4 regions of the Clostridium lamae genome follow, and region 1 is predicted to be linked to each of the others. Evidence: riboswitches for the same ligand, from Rfam matches in the RefSeq annotation. Region 1 holds a riboswitch; each other region holds the start of a gene.
What was found. Region 1 has a riboswitch for S-adenosylmethionine ahead of QK892_RS07975 (O-acetylhomoserine aminocarboxypropyltransferase/cysteine synthase family protein). Riboswitches for the same ligand answer to the same signal wherever they lie in the genome.
Positions count from the first base shown of each region.

Region 2: another riboswitch for S-adenosylmethionine. It lies ahead of metK (methionine adenosyltransferase); the one in region 1 lies ahead of QK892_RS07975 (O-acetylhomoserine aminocarboxypropyltransferase/cysteine synthase family protein).
Region 3: another riboswitch for S-adenosylmethionine. It lies ahead of QK892_RS03370 (methionine ABC transporter ATP-binding protein); the one in region 1 lies ahead of QK892_RS07975 (O-acetylhomoserine aminocarboxypropyltransferase/cysteine synthase family protein).
Region 4: another riboswitch for S-adenosylmethionine. It lies ahead of QK892_RS06370 (ABC transporter ATP-binding protein); the one in region 1 lies ahead of QK892_RS07975 (O-acetylhomoserine aminocarboxypropyltransferase/cysteine synthase family protein).

Region 1 covers NZ_JASCQJ010000012.1:32,743-35,954, reverse strand. Annotated here, with positions in the region: gene QK892_RS07990 (HD domain-containing protein) at 1-201, shown strand, start outside; gene QK892_RS07985 (winged helix-turn-helix transcriptional regulator) at 368-721, opposite strand; gene QK892_RS07980 (nitroreductase family protein) at 955-1,497, shown strand; SAM riboswitch class I at 1,655-1,768, shown strand; gene QK892_RS07975 (O-acetylhomoserine aminocarboxypropyltransferase/cysteine synthase family protein) at 1,914-3,200, shown strand; gene QK892_RS07970 (homoserine O-acetyltransferase/O-succinyltransferase family protein) at 3,206-3,212, shown strand, end outside.
Region 2 covers NZ_JASCQJ010000025.1:31,792-35,003, reverse strand. Annotated here, with positions in the region: gene metK (methionine adenosyltransferase) at 94-1,269, opposite strand; SAM riboswitch class I at 1,368-1,475, opposite strand; tRNA gene QK892_RS12300 (tRNA-Tyr) at 1,632-1,716, opposite strand; tRNA gene QK892_RS12295 (tRNA-Thr) at 1,724-1,798, opposite strand; tRNA gene QK892_RS12290 (tRNA-Val) at 1,806-1,881, opposite strand; tRNA gene QK892_RS12285 (tRNA-Tyr) at 1,899-1,983, opposite strand; tRNA gene QK892_RS12280 (tRNA-Thr) at 1,991-2,065, opposite strand; tRNA gene QK892_RS12275 (tRNA-Tyr) at 2,086-2,170, opposite strand; gene QK892_RS12270 (hypothetical protein) at 2,384-2,833, opposite strand; gene yyaC (spore protease YyaC) at 2,944-3,212, shown strand, end outside.
Region 3 covers NZ_JASCQJ010000004.1:49,234-52,445, forward strand. Annotated here, with positions in the region: gene QK892_RS03365 (methionine ABC transporter permease) at 1-592, opposite strand, end outside; gene QK892_RS03370 (methionine ABC transporter ATP-binding protein) at 592-1,623, opposite strand; SAM riboswitch class I at 1,743-1,884, opposite strand; gene QK892_RS03375 (DUF503 domain-containing protein) at 1,967-2,254, opposite strand; gene QK892_RS03380 (hypothetical protein) at 2,630-2,797, shown strand; gene QK892_RS03385 (HD domain-containing protein) at 3,075-3,212, opposite strand, start outside.
Region 4 covers NZ_JASCQJ010000008.1:97,328-100,539, forward strand. Annotated here, with positions in the region: partial or broken gene QK892_RS18415 (hypothetical protein) at 574-717, opposite strand; gene QK892_RS06370 (ABC transporter ATP-binding protein) at 801-1,826, opposite strand; SAM riboswitch class I at 2,020-2,122, opposite strand; gene QK892_RS06375 (DUF7916 family protein) at 2,462-3,212, opposite strand, start outside.

The sequences.
Region 1 (3,212 bases):
GAAGCAAAGATCTATAAGGCTATTGATTCTCTTGAAGCATTAATTCAACATAATATTTCTGACTTGTCTACATGGATTCCAAAAGAATTTGACCTTAATCTAACATATGCTGATGATAAGGTAGCTTTTTCTGATTATCTTAGACTATTAAGACAAGCCATTCGTGAAGATACTATCAAGAAGATTGATGCAGAAAAATAAGATTAAATTGGTACTGATACAAATAAGAGATAGGGATTTTATGACAATTTTATATTGTGTAGGCTATTTCTCTATATTTTTTGAGGGAGAAATAGCCTTTTTATTTTACTTAAAATTACAAATTGTATAAAAGGACCTAATATAAAAAATATTAAATATGGGTAAATTAAAGAGAGACATTTGAATTAGTAGAATTGTTGTTTTCCAAATAAGATTCTCCCCAAATACACAATGCATTAAGAATAGGAATAAGGCTTTTTCCAAATTCAGTTAATGAGTATTCTGTTTTAGGAGGTACAACAGGATAAACAATTCTATTAATTATCTTGTCTTTTTCTAAGTCTCGTAACTGTTGTGTAAGCATTTTGTCAGTTGCTTTTGGCATTAATTTATGCAATTCGCTATATCTTAAAGTTTTGCCCATTAAGTGCCAAAGTATAATGGCTTTGTATTTTCCACCAATAAGATAAATTGGCGCTTCTATTGGGCAAGTAAATGTAATATTACAATTTGAATCCATTTTATTACTCCTTACTATCTTTTAAGGTAGTATATACCTAAAAAGTGCATTCTTGCATTATAGTTTGTTATGTTTATAATTATAGTATAGATTAATCTACATAACAAGGCTTGTAAATATATATTTTAAACCTAATATGGTAAAAATAGATATAAAGATATGCGTATATAAATGAGTAAATTATTATATTATGAAAATATGAATTAATAAATTTAAGGAAAGAGGTATTTAGAATGGATGCAATAACAATGATAAAAGAGAGAAGAAGTGTAAGAAAATTTAAAAATGAAAAAGTAGATAGAGAAGTTATGAAAGAAATAGTAGATATAGCTAGATGGGCTCCATCATGGGTAAATTTTCAAATAGCTAGATATACGTTAATTGACAATGAAGAGATTATTCAAAAGTTTGCAAATGATGCAGTTAAAGGATTTGTTTATAATATGGATACTTTAAAAAATGCAAAAGGTGTTGCAGTACTAAGCTTTGTAAAAGGAAAAAGTGGGAAATCAGAGCAATATGGTATTGAAAGCTCAAATGAGAATACTTGGGAAGTATTTGATGCAGGTATAGCATGTCAAACATTCTGTTTAGCAGCACATGCTAAAGGGATTGGAACCTGTATAATGGGAGTAATAAATGAAGATTCAATTGCTAAAATTATAAATTTACCTGAGGAAGAAACAGTAGCAGCTCTTATCGTTTATGGATATCCAGATGGCGAAGCAGTTCCAACTAATAGAAAGAGTGCTGAAGAAATAATGCGTTTTATATAAACATAATATAAAAACTTTATTTAACTTGAATAATGGAACCCCCTACTCACTAAAAAAGTAAAATTAGATTATAACTTAATAATAAATTTATTTGCATATTGAACTAATAATGGAAATAAGTGTATAATATATTAAAAGTGAATAATCGGATATAAGTCTTTTATCAAGAATGGCGGAGGGACCGGCCCTGTGAAGCCTAGCAACAGCTGATTATTATAAATCAGAATTGTGCTAAATCCTGCATAAAAATTTATTTTATGAGAGATAAGAGAGAGTTTTTTATGCCAATTTTATATTGTGTGTATAGGCTATTTCTCTATATTTTTGATGGAGAAATAGCCTTTTTATTTTACTTAAAATTACAAATTGTATAAAAGGACCTAATATAAAAAAATAATAATTAAGGGGGATTTTTTATGAGCAATAAAAAATGGAGTAAAGAAACAATATGTATAAAAGGGGGATACAATCCAACACCAGGAAATCCAATAGCCGCACCACTATTCCAAAGTACATCATACAATTTTGAAAATGCAGACCAAGTAGCAAATTTATTTGATTTAAAAGAAAGTGGTCATTTATATTCCAGAATAAGTAATCCAACAGTAAGTTATTTAGAAGAAAAGTTCACTAAATTAGAAGGTGGGGTAGGAGCAGTTGCCGTTTCTTCTGGACAAGCAGCATCAGTATTAGCAGTATTAAATATATGTGAAGCTGGAGATCATATAATATCTACTTCAACTATATATGGGGGAACCTTCAATCTTTTTTCAACAACTTTAAAAAGATTAGGAATCGAAACAACATTTATTAGTCCAGATATAAGTAAAGAAGAAATATTAAGTAAGGTTAAACCAAATACAAGATTATTATTTGGAGAAACCATAGGAAATCCAGGATTAAATGTTTTAGATTTAAAAAAATTTGCAAGTGCAGCTAAAGAAGCACAAATACCATTGATTGTTGATAATACAGTAGCAACTTCATATCTATTAAACCCATTTGAATATGGAGCTAATGTAGTAATTCATTCTACAAGTAAATATGCAGATGGACATTCAGTAGCTTTAGGTGGAATTATAGTAGATGGTGGTAATTTTAATTGGAATAATGGAAGGTTTGATTGCTTAGTTGAACCAGATGAGAGCTATCATGGGTTGCAATATGTAGATACATTTGGTGAATCTGCTTATATAGTTAAGTTAAGAGTTACTTTGTTAAGAGATTTTGGAAGTACAATGAGTCCATTTAATGCATTTTTAACTAACTTAGGATTAGAAACTCTTCATTTAAGAATGGAAAGACATAGTAGTAATGCTTTAGCTTTAGCTAAGTACTTACAACAGCATCCAAAGGTTAATTGGGTAAGCTATCCTTTACTAGAAACTCAAAAAGATTATGAAGTAGCACGTGAATATCTACCAAAAGGAGCATCAGGAATATTAACTTTTGGAATTAAAGGAGGAGTAGAAGCTGCTAAAAAACTTATTGATGAATTAAATTTAGCTAAATTGGTAGTACATTTAGGTGATGTTAGAACAACTTTATTACATCCAGCAAGTACAACTCATAGGCAGCTATCAGAAGAAGATATGATTTCAACAGGAGTAACTAAAGACTTAATAAGAGTTTCTGTAGGAATTGAAAATATAGATGATATTATAAATGATTTTGAACAAGCATTGAATAAGGTAGGCGAATAGATCAAATGGCAA
Region 2 (3,212 bases), on a different contig from region 1:
GACAGTACTTTTATTTGAAATATTTATAATAAAAAACACTTTGCATACTCAAATATAGTACACAAAGTGTCTTTTCTATTTTATATCTAGTTTTTATAGATATCTCTTTATTTCTTCTACTTTATCTAATGCTTCCCAAGGAAGGTTTAAATCATTTCTACCAAAGTGACCATAAGCTGCAGTTTGCTTATATATAGGTCTTCTTAAGTCTAAATCTCTAATTATAGCACCTGGTCTTAAATCAAATACCTTTTCTACAATTGATACTATTTCTTCTTCTGACTTCTTACCTGTTCCAAATGTTTCTATTTCTATTGATACTGGCTTAGCAACACCAATAGCATATGCTAATTGAATTTCTAACTTATCAGCAATTCCTGCTGCAACTAAGTTTTTAGCAACCCATCTAGCTGCATATGCCGCTGATCTATCAACCTTAGTTGGATCTTTTCCTGAGAAAGCACCACCACCGTGTCTTCCATATCCACCATAGGTATCTACTATTATCTTTCTTCCTGTTAATCCACTATCTCCTTGTGGACCACCAACAACAAATCTTCCAGTTGGATTTATGAAATACTTAGTTTTATCATCTAATAATTCAGCTGGAACTACAGCTTTTATTACGTGTTCCATTAAATCTTTTTGAATTTGTTCTTGAGAAACCTCTTCACTGTGTTGTGTTGATATAACAATCGTATCTATTCTTACTACTTTATTATCATCATACTCAACAGTAACTTGAGTCTTTCCATCAGGTCTTAAATATGATAAAGTTCCATTTTTTCTAACTTCTGATAATCTTCTTGATAATCTATGAGCCATAGCTATTGGTAATGGCATAAACTCTTCTGTTTCATTAGTTGCAAAACCAAACATCATACCTTGGTCTCCAGCTCCAACCGCTTCAACATTATCCTTTTCTCCAGCTCTTGACTCTAATGCCTCATCTACTCCCATAGCGATATCACTTGATTGTTCATCTATAGAAGTTAAAACTGAACATGTTTCACAGTCAAACCCATATTTAGCTCTATCATAACCGATTTCCTTAACAGTTTCTCTTACTAACTTCGGAATATCAACATAACAATTAGTTGATATTTCTCCCATAACTAAAACCATTCCTGTAGTAACAGCAGTTTCACATGCAACTCTTGCCATAGGATCTTTTGCTAAAATACTATCTAATACAGCATCTGATATTTGGTCACAAATTTTATCTGGATGCCCTTCTGTAACTGATTCTGAAGTAAATAATCTTTTCATCTTAATATCTCCTTTCTCTATATTTGATATTAATTCTAAAATAATTTATATAATAAAAAAATCTCCTCGATAAGAAGAGATGTTAAAAATCATAACCTTTCTTATCTTGCAAAATTAAATTGCAGGAATTGGCACCACACTCAAATAAATGAAGTAGGTTGCCGGGTTTCACAGGGCCCTTTTCCCTCCGCCTCTCTTGATAAGAACTAATATCAAATTTTACTTTTCAGATTATAACACCTTTATTATTACTAGTCAATAATTATAGATAAAAAATTTATCTAATTTATATGTTTTAATCTTATTTTACTTTTAAGAGCAAAAAAATAAAAGACAAGTGATAATAAATATCCTTGCCTTTGTGGTGGGGGAGGACGGATTCGAACCATCGAAACGAAACGTAACAGATTTACAGTCTGCCCCCTTTGGCCACTCGGGAACTCCCCCTTATTTATGGAGCTGGCAATAGGAATCGAACCTACAACCTGCTGATTACAAGTCAGCTGCTCTACCGTTGAGCCATGCCAGCATATATATGGTGGAAACAACAGGGATCGAACCTGTGACCCTCTGCTTGTAAGGCAGATGCTCTCCCAGCTGAGCTATGCTTCCATAATAAAAATTAAAAATGGTGGGGGAGGACGGATTCGAACCATCGAAACGAAACGTAACAGATTTACAGTCTGCCCCCTTTGGCCACTCGGGAACTCCCCCATTTTTTTGGAGCTGGCAATAGGAATCGAACCTACAACCTGCTGATTACAAGTCAGCTGCTCTACCGTTGAGCCATGCCAGCATATTCTAAATAATTTTAAATGGTGGGGGAGGACGGATTCGAACCATCGAAACGAAACGTAACAGATTTACAGTCTGCCCCCTTTGGCCACTCGGGAACTCCCCCATAAAATTATTTATTTAATTTCAGTTAAGTTAATTTCGTTCGCTCAACTGACAATGACTAGTATATATTTATTATTTCTTAATTTCAAGTGTAATTTCAGCTCATTTAACGAAATTATACCTATTTCTTTCTATTTTTCTCTTATTTTCTCTCGTTTAATTCTAATATCTTTTTAAGTTATATTTATTGTATTTATATTTATTAGATTTAATTTTATTCAAAAACACTTGAATCTACATAATTTTCTAGTATATTTTTAAATACTTCATAATCAGATACTGACATCCTCTTCTTTGCTAATTCAAATCCTCTTCTGATTCTGTCAATGTCATCTTTATTAGAAAAATAGTCATTTATCTTTATCAAATCTAAAGTAGATAATTTCTTCATTAGTGAATCTAATTTCTCATTTCTATCACTATCAATGTAGTTTAGTAAACTATTAGAAGTATCCTTTTGTCTCAATAAGAAGACTTCTGACTCAACTGAATTATTTACTAACTCCTCATTTCCATTTACATCACTCTCTTCATCTGTAATATTACTAATAGCATTACTACTTAACACTTCATCACTCTTTAATGGTTCCCAAAAAAGCAAGAAATATATTGGTATACTTGCACCTAGTACTATAGTGAACAAATAAACTAAAGCTTTTTTCATTAAGCTTCACCTCCTACATTAAATTACTATCCTTTTTATGTTTTTTTATACATTTTATTATAATTAAAAGTTTCAAAACATATATTGGTATAATCAGGAGGTGAATTCTAGTGAAGCATAAAATACACTATGATGATCATAATTCCTACATGGAAATTGCTGATAAAATAAAAAAATATAAAAAAGATGATACTATTATAATTTGTGTAGGTACTGATAAATGTATCGGAGACTGTCTCGGTCCACTTGTAGGCAGTCTTTTAATAGAGAATAATCTTCCATTGCCAGTATTCGGAACACTACAATCACCTATTCATGCTTTAAATATTGAAGAAAAATTGAAGTATATTAATAAACTCCATCCTAATTCTTTTGTTAT
Region 3 (3,212 bases), on a different contig from region 1:
CTTGTACAATTACTACTAAAATTATTACTGTTACTATCATTACATCTGTTTGGTATCTTTGATAACCGTATCTTACTGCTAAGTCACCAAGTCCTCCTGCTCCTACTGTTCCTGCCATAGCTGAATATCCAATTATGCTTATTATAGTTAGTGTTAATCCTGAAATTATTGATGGCACTGCTTCTTTAAGCATAACTTTGAATATTATTTGTGTATTAGATGCTCCAAAGGATTTTGCTGCTTCTACTACTCCTGAATCAACTTCTTTTAAAGCTGATTCTATAATTCTTGCTACAAAAGGTGCTGCTGCTATAGTAAGTGGTACTATTGCTGCTGTAGTTCCTATAGATTTTCCTACTATTAATTTTGTAAGTGGCATTATTGCTACCATTAAAATTAAAAATGGAAATCCCCTAAGTATGTTTATTATTGTATCTAGAGTCTTATAAACTCCTTTATTAGGCTTTAAACCATTTGGTGCTGTTACTATTAATGCAATTGCTGGAATAAATCCCAATATTACTGAAAATAGTGTTGAGAAAAAGACCATTATTATTGTTTTATTAAATCCTTCTATTAATATTTCTGACATTAATTAAGCACCTCCAATACTACTTCCTTTCTCTCAAGATAAGCTATAACCTTGTTCTTATCTTTCTCATCAACATTAATTACTAAATTACCTAATATATCTTCTCTAAACTTTTCAAGTTTACCCCAAACTATTGAAAAGTCCATATCTAAATCTCTTGCCATCTTTGTTATAAGAGCATTTTCTGAAGATGTACTTGGGAAATATAATTTAATATTTATGCCCTTGCTAGGTAAAATATCTTCCTCTTCTTCTCCAAGGAATTTCTTTAAAGATACTCCTGGTCTTAAGAATAATTCTTCTGAATTTCCTTCTGCCTTTAAAATTCCACCTTCAATCAATGCAACCTTTTCACAAACCTCTTTTACTACTTCCATTTGGTGAGTTACTATTACTATAGTAATTCCTAATTCTTTATTTATTTTAGATAAAAGTGATAATATATCCTTTGTAATTTTAGGATCTAAGGCAGATGTTGCTTCATCACAAAGTAATATTTTTGGCTCTAATGCCAAAGCTCTAGCTATTGCTACTCTTTGCTTTTGGCCTCCACTTAAACTAGCTGGCTTTACTTTTGCCTTTTCAGAAAGACCTACTAAATCTAAAAGTTCATTTCCTCTTTCATTTATTCTTTTTTTTCTATAGTTTCTATAACTAATTGCTTTTTTATCTCCTATTTTTTCTTTATATTCTTTGTATTCTTCTTCAAATCCCCAAACCTCTAATGGTAATGCTATATTATCAAATACAGTTTTTCTATTTAATAAGTTAAAGCCCTGAAATATCATTCCTAGTTTTTTTCTAAACTCTCTTAACTCATATCCCTTTAGCTCATTAACTTCTTTTCCCATAACATTTATTGAACCCTCTTCATAACTTTCAAGTCCATTTATGCATCTAAGTAAAGTTGATTTTCCGGCTCCACTATGACCTATTATTCCATATATCTTCCCTTCTTCTATTGATAATGAAACATTTTTAATAACTTCTACGTCATTAAATTTTTTAGTTAAATTTCTAATTTCAATCATTTATGTCCCCCCTAAGAACTTAAATAAACAGCAGCTAGATATTATAAATTTCTAAATAATAAAAAACGCACTGGAGAATAAATTCTCTAGTGCGCGAAAATACGACCTATTAATTTATTCTCTCATCTATCAGCTTAAAAGCTGCAGGATTTAGCACCAAACTTAATATGAGTAATTTAGGCTAAAATAATTAAGCCTATCACACCTATTAAAGGTTGCTGGGTTTCACAGGGCCAGTCCCTCCACCACTCTTGATAAGAAACATTGAAATGTTTATTAAATTTTCTATTGATATTAATATACCTTTATTAAAGAAGCTTGTCAATAACAATTGTAGAAAAATTTAAAATATTACAACGTCCTTTTTTATATTAATCAGCTCTGCATCAGTATTATCTTCAACAAAATTTATTATATTTTCTGCTGTTGAATCCACTTGTGCATTAGTAGCACATATTCCTGATATCCCAATCGTAATATAATTATGTAAATCTTGATTATCTACTTCATTTACTGATATATTAAATTTATTTTTAAGTTTTTGGCTTATACTTCTAACAATCATTCTTTTTTCTTTTAATGAATGAGCCCACTCAGCTCTTAAATTTATAGTCATTACTAGCACTTTCATAATTATCACCCTTTTACTATATTATACCCCAAACTTAAAATTAATGCACAATGCATAATGCGTAATGCTTAATTAAAATGCATAATGCGTAATGCACAATGCATAATTAATGAGAAAACTCCTACGGAGTTTTAGAAAATGAAAGAATGAAATTTCTATTTTGCATTCGCAAAATCGAAATGAAAAAATGAAATAGTTATGGATTAATTCCAAAGGAATTTATAATTCAGCCTGCCTGAATTATTTCAACAATTATGCATTATCAATTATGAATTATGCATTGATAAAAGTCCGTAGTAGGATGGCTACGGGGGTTTTGAACATTTTATCTCCCTAGGACTATTGGTGATATCTCATCATAGTTAGGGGGTGGTATTGGATATGCTAGAATTGATTATAAAAAGCTTTGTTATTATTTATATAATTTCATTAGTTTTAAAACATAATCTTTTTATTCATTATTTAAAGATTTCAGTAAAATTTATTGGTCTTGATATTGAAATTAGAAGCAAACAAAAAGATGCTCCGTCCTGCAAAGAGTAGCATCCATTTTGTTGATATTATCTAAATCCAATAGCCCTAAAACAAAATAAACGTTCTAAGGATTGCTTAGTGTTGACGCACTAAGCTTTTCTTATTTATATTATATCAAAATTTTATAAAAATAAACATATAATTTTTTTATATTTAAAACAAACAACCCTTAAAATACGTATGCCAAATCTGCATTTTATTTTAAAAATTGAAAAACTTTAAAAATTTATAACTCAGCTTGCCTGAGTTATTTCACTAATTATGCATTATTCATTACTTAAGTGCATTACTTAAACTTCCATTCCTTATAAAACTCTTCTAAAAAGTCTTCCATAAATTTATGTCTTTTTTCTGCTATTTCCTTTGCTGTATCTGTATTCATCAAATCTTTTAATTTTAGTAGTTTTTCATAAAAATGATTTAT
Region 4 (3,212 bases), on a different contig from region 1:
TCAAGTTTAACTAAGAATAATTGTATACTTTGGTTGCTATCCTATAGATGCACATATCTAAAATCACCATATAAGATATGTTAATTTAGAAAGCTATAAGCACCTCATGCTAAAAATACTTTTAATCTACTTAAGTAATACATATCTAGTATGCACATTTTCATGTGTTATGCTTCATCCACACATCATCTAAATAAAAATGTCATTATTTCTTCCTATTTTAATAGTATTGCGGGGCTTAGACATATAATAGACTTTTTATTTTAAGCTACAATGTGTTTAGATTATCTCATAGTAATTTTAACTCCTACCCTCCTCCTCCCTAGAACTTAATAACTTAACATGTTAACCTGTTAATATTATAATAGTACCTTTTGAAATCGTAGTCAATATATTTACTAAAAAAAATAGATATAAATTATTCTTTTTTTAAATCTCTTTATATTTTTTGTTATAATTTCTTTGTTTAGTTCTATTATTTAGAATCAATATATTATATATTTATCCGATTTCTATAGTAAAAAAATTGCCCTTAGTAGAACCAAAACTAATTCTACTAAGGGCTTTATAATACTAAACTAATTCTTTGCTGTAATGATATAATAGTTCAACACATTCAACTATATCATCTATAGGTGCTACTTCATAGCTATGAACATATCTTGTTGCATAGCATATTCCCCCTGAAGCAATTCCCCCTCTTTCTGGTTGAATTGTAGATGCATCTGTTTATCCTGCTGCATAAACTTCTAATTGATATTCTAAACCTGCATTTTTTGATGCTTTCTTTAATCCTTCTTCTATACTATTTGTATAATATGTCCTATCCCTTCAAAATGACAGGCACATAAATGATCATCTTCTACTATCTTTAATTCTGGCTCTTCTAAAAAACAAATTTCTTTTGCACTAGGACACCTTGTATTGAATCTACATCCTTTTGGTGGATTGGCTGGACTAGGTATATCTCCTTCTAAAAGCATAACCTTTTCATCATCTAAATCCTCTTCTGAAGCTCCATCAATCTTTGGAATTGCAGATAATAAAGCTTTTGTATAAGGATGCTTAGGATTTCTATACAGCTCTTTTTTACCAGATATCTCTACAATTTTACCAAGGTACATTACAGCCACCCTATCTGCAATATGCTCTACAACACTTAAGTTATTGGATATAAAAATATAAGCTACCCCCTTTTCTTTTTGAAGCTCTTTTAAAAGGTCAATGATTTTAGTTTGAACTGATACATCTAATGCAAATACAGTCTCATCACATATAACTAGCTTTGGATCTAAAATCATAGCTCTTGCAATCCTTATTCTCAGTCTTTGTCCACCTGAAAATTCATTAGCATACGCATTCATACACTCTTTATTTAATCCTACCCTCTTCATTACTTCTTCGATTTTTTTATCTCTCTCTTCACTAGTTTTATAAGTCTTTTGAATATCTATTCGCTCAGCAATAATATCCTTGACAGTAATCCTAGGATTTAGAGAATCATAAGGATCATAAAATATTAACTTCATCTTCTTCCTGGCAATTTTTAATTTCCTTTTATTAAGTTTTGTTATATCTTGTCCGTCGAAAATGACCCTTCCAGAAGTAGGCTCAATAGATCTTATTAATGTTTTTCCTAGTGTAGACTTTCCGCATCCAGACTCACCTACTATTCCAAGAGTTTCACCAGGTTTTATATTAAATGATACTCCATCAACTGCTTTTATATTTCCCGTTGCCCTCGAGAAAATACCTTTCTTAATGGGGTACCATTTTTTTAAATTCTGAACCTGAAGTATATATTCATTATTATTTTCTTCACTCAATTATCTTACCTCCTCTTTAGTCACTCTTCGTAATACTTCTAGCCTCTAAGCTTATGCCTTTTCTTAAACTTTATTAAATAAGACTTTGTATCTATAGATTTTGTTATTTTGAAAACAGCTTTTATTGTATAAAAAAGCTACTTTCAAAAAGAAAGTAGCTTACTTTAAACTAATGTAAAAATTGCGCACCACCTTATTATCTTTCAAAGCTACTGCTTTGTAGGAATTAACACCGTGTACTAAGTATCGGTTGTCGGGTATCATAGGGCCAGTCCCTCCGCCTCTCTTGATAAGAATTTACTTTCTATATTCACTTTTTATACTTTTCCAAAAATTAATTATTATTATAATAATCATTAAATGTATAATTGTCAATATTTTTTATTAAATAATAATTAATATTTTAAAATAATATATATATTTTTAATACTTTTGTAATTACTAAATGATTTTTGAAGATACTTGGATACACTTAGTTTAGAATTAATGATAAATAGTTATCGTTGCTCTACTAAAATAATAGTAAATAAATTATTACCCTTAGTAGAACTAATATCATTCTACTAAGGGCTTATATAAAGTAGAGGTAGGTCAAAATTTTAACCCACCTCTACTTTATCTCTTTTTATTAATAATTAACGATTAATTGATCTAGCAATCATTGATACTGTATGACGAACACCACGTATTGCCTTACTCATCGCAAAAATATTTTCAAAAGGAGCAACCCCACCATATCCTGCATCTCCAATATGTTGAATATCAGCTCCACAAATTTTATTGCGAATTGCAATTTGTTTAATAGTATCTTCATCTGAACTTTCTTGACTAGTGCCTATTGCAGTAAGTACAAGTGCTCCATTACTATGTGCAACTTTTACAACCTCTTTTAAATCTGCATCATCAAATCCAGGTACTGTTCCAACTGCTGGAACTAAAATAACATCTGCACCCGCCTCAATGAAACCTTTTATAGATTTTATATCTGCTACTGGTTCATCAACACCTGCAGCATGCATTTTACCAGCAATAATTAACCCTGAAAAATTATCTTTAGCTAATTTAATTGTTTTTTCTATTTCAGAATTGGTTACACCTGTACCAGGATTACCAGTAAAGCAAACAAAATCCAAACCTAGCTTCTCTATTTGTTGAATTGTTTCAAGATTGGCTTGTCTACCTTCGCTGATTGTTCTACGATTTTCTTGCATATCTGCATCTAAATCAACAGGCTCCAAGTTCACTCCTATTGGACGACCTACTAATCTGTGTAGCTCTTCAAGAAAAGATTCTTCTTTACCTTGTAATCCGAAAACGTTGGGATTCAAAACATCTACTCCATTAAGTAGTATTAAATCAGCTCCAAAAGCTCTAGCAATTTCAGAA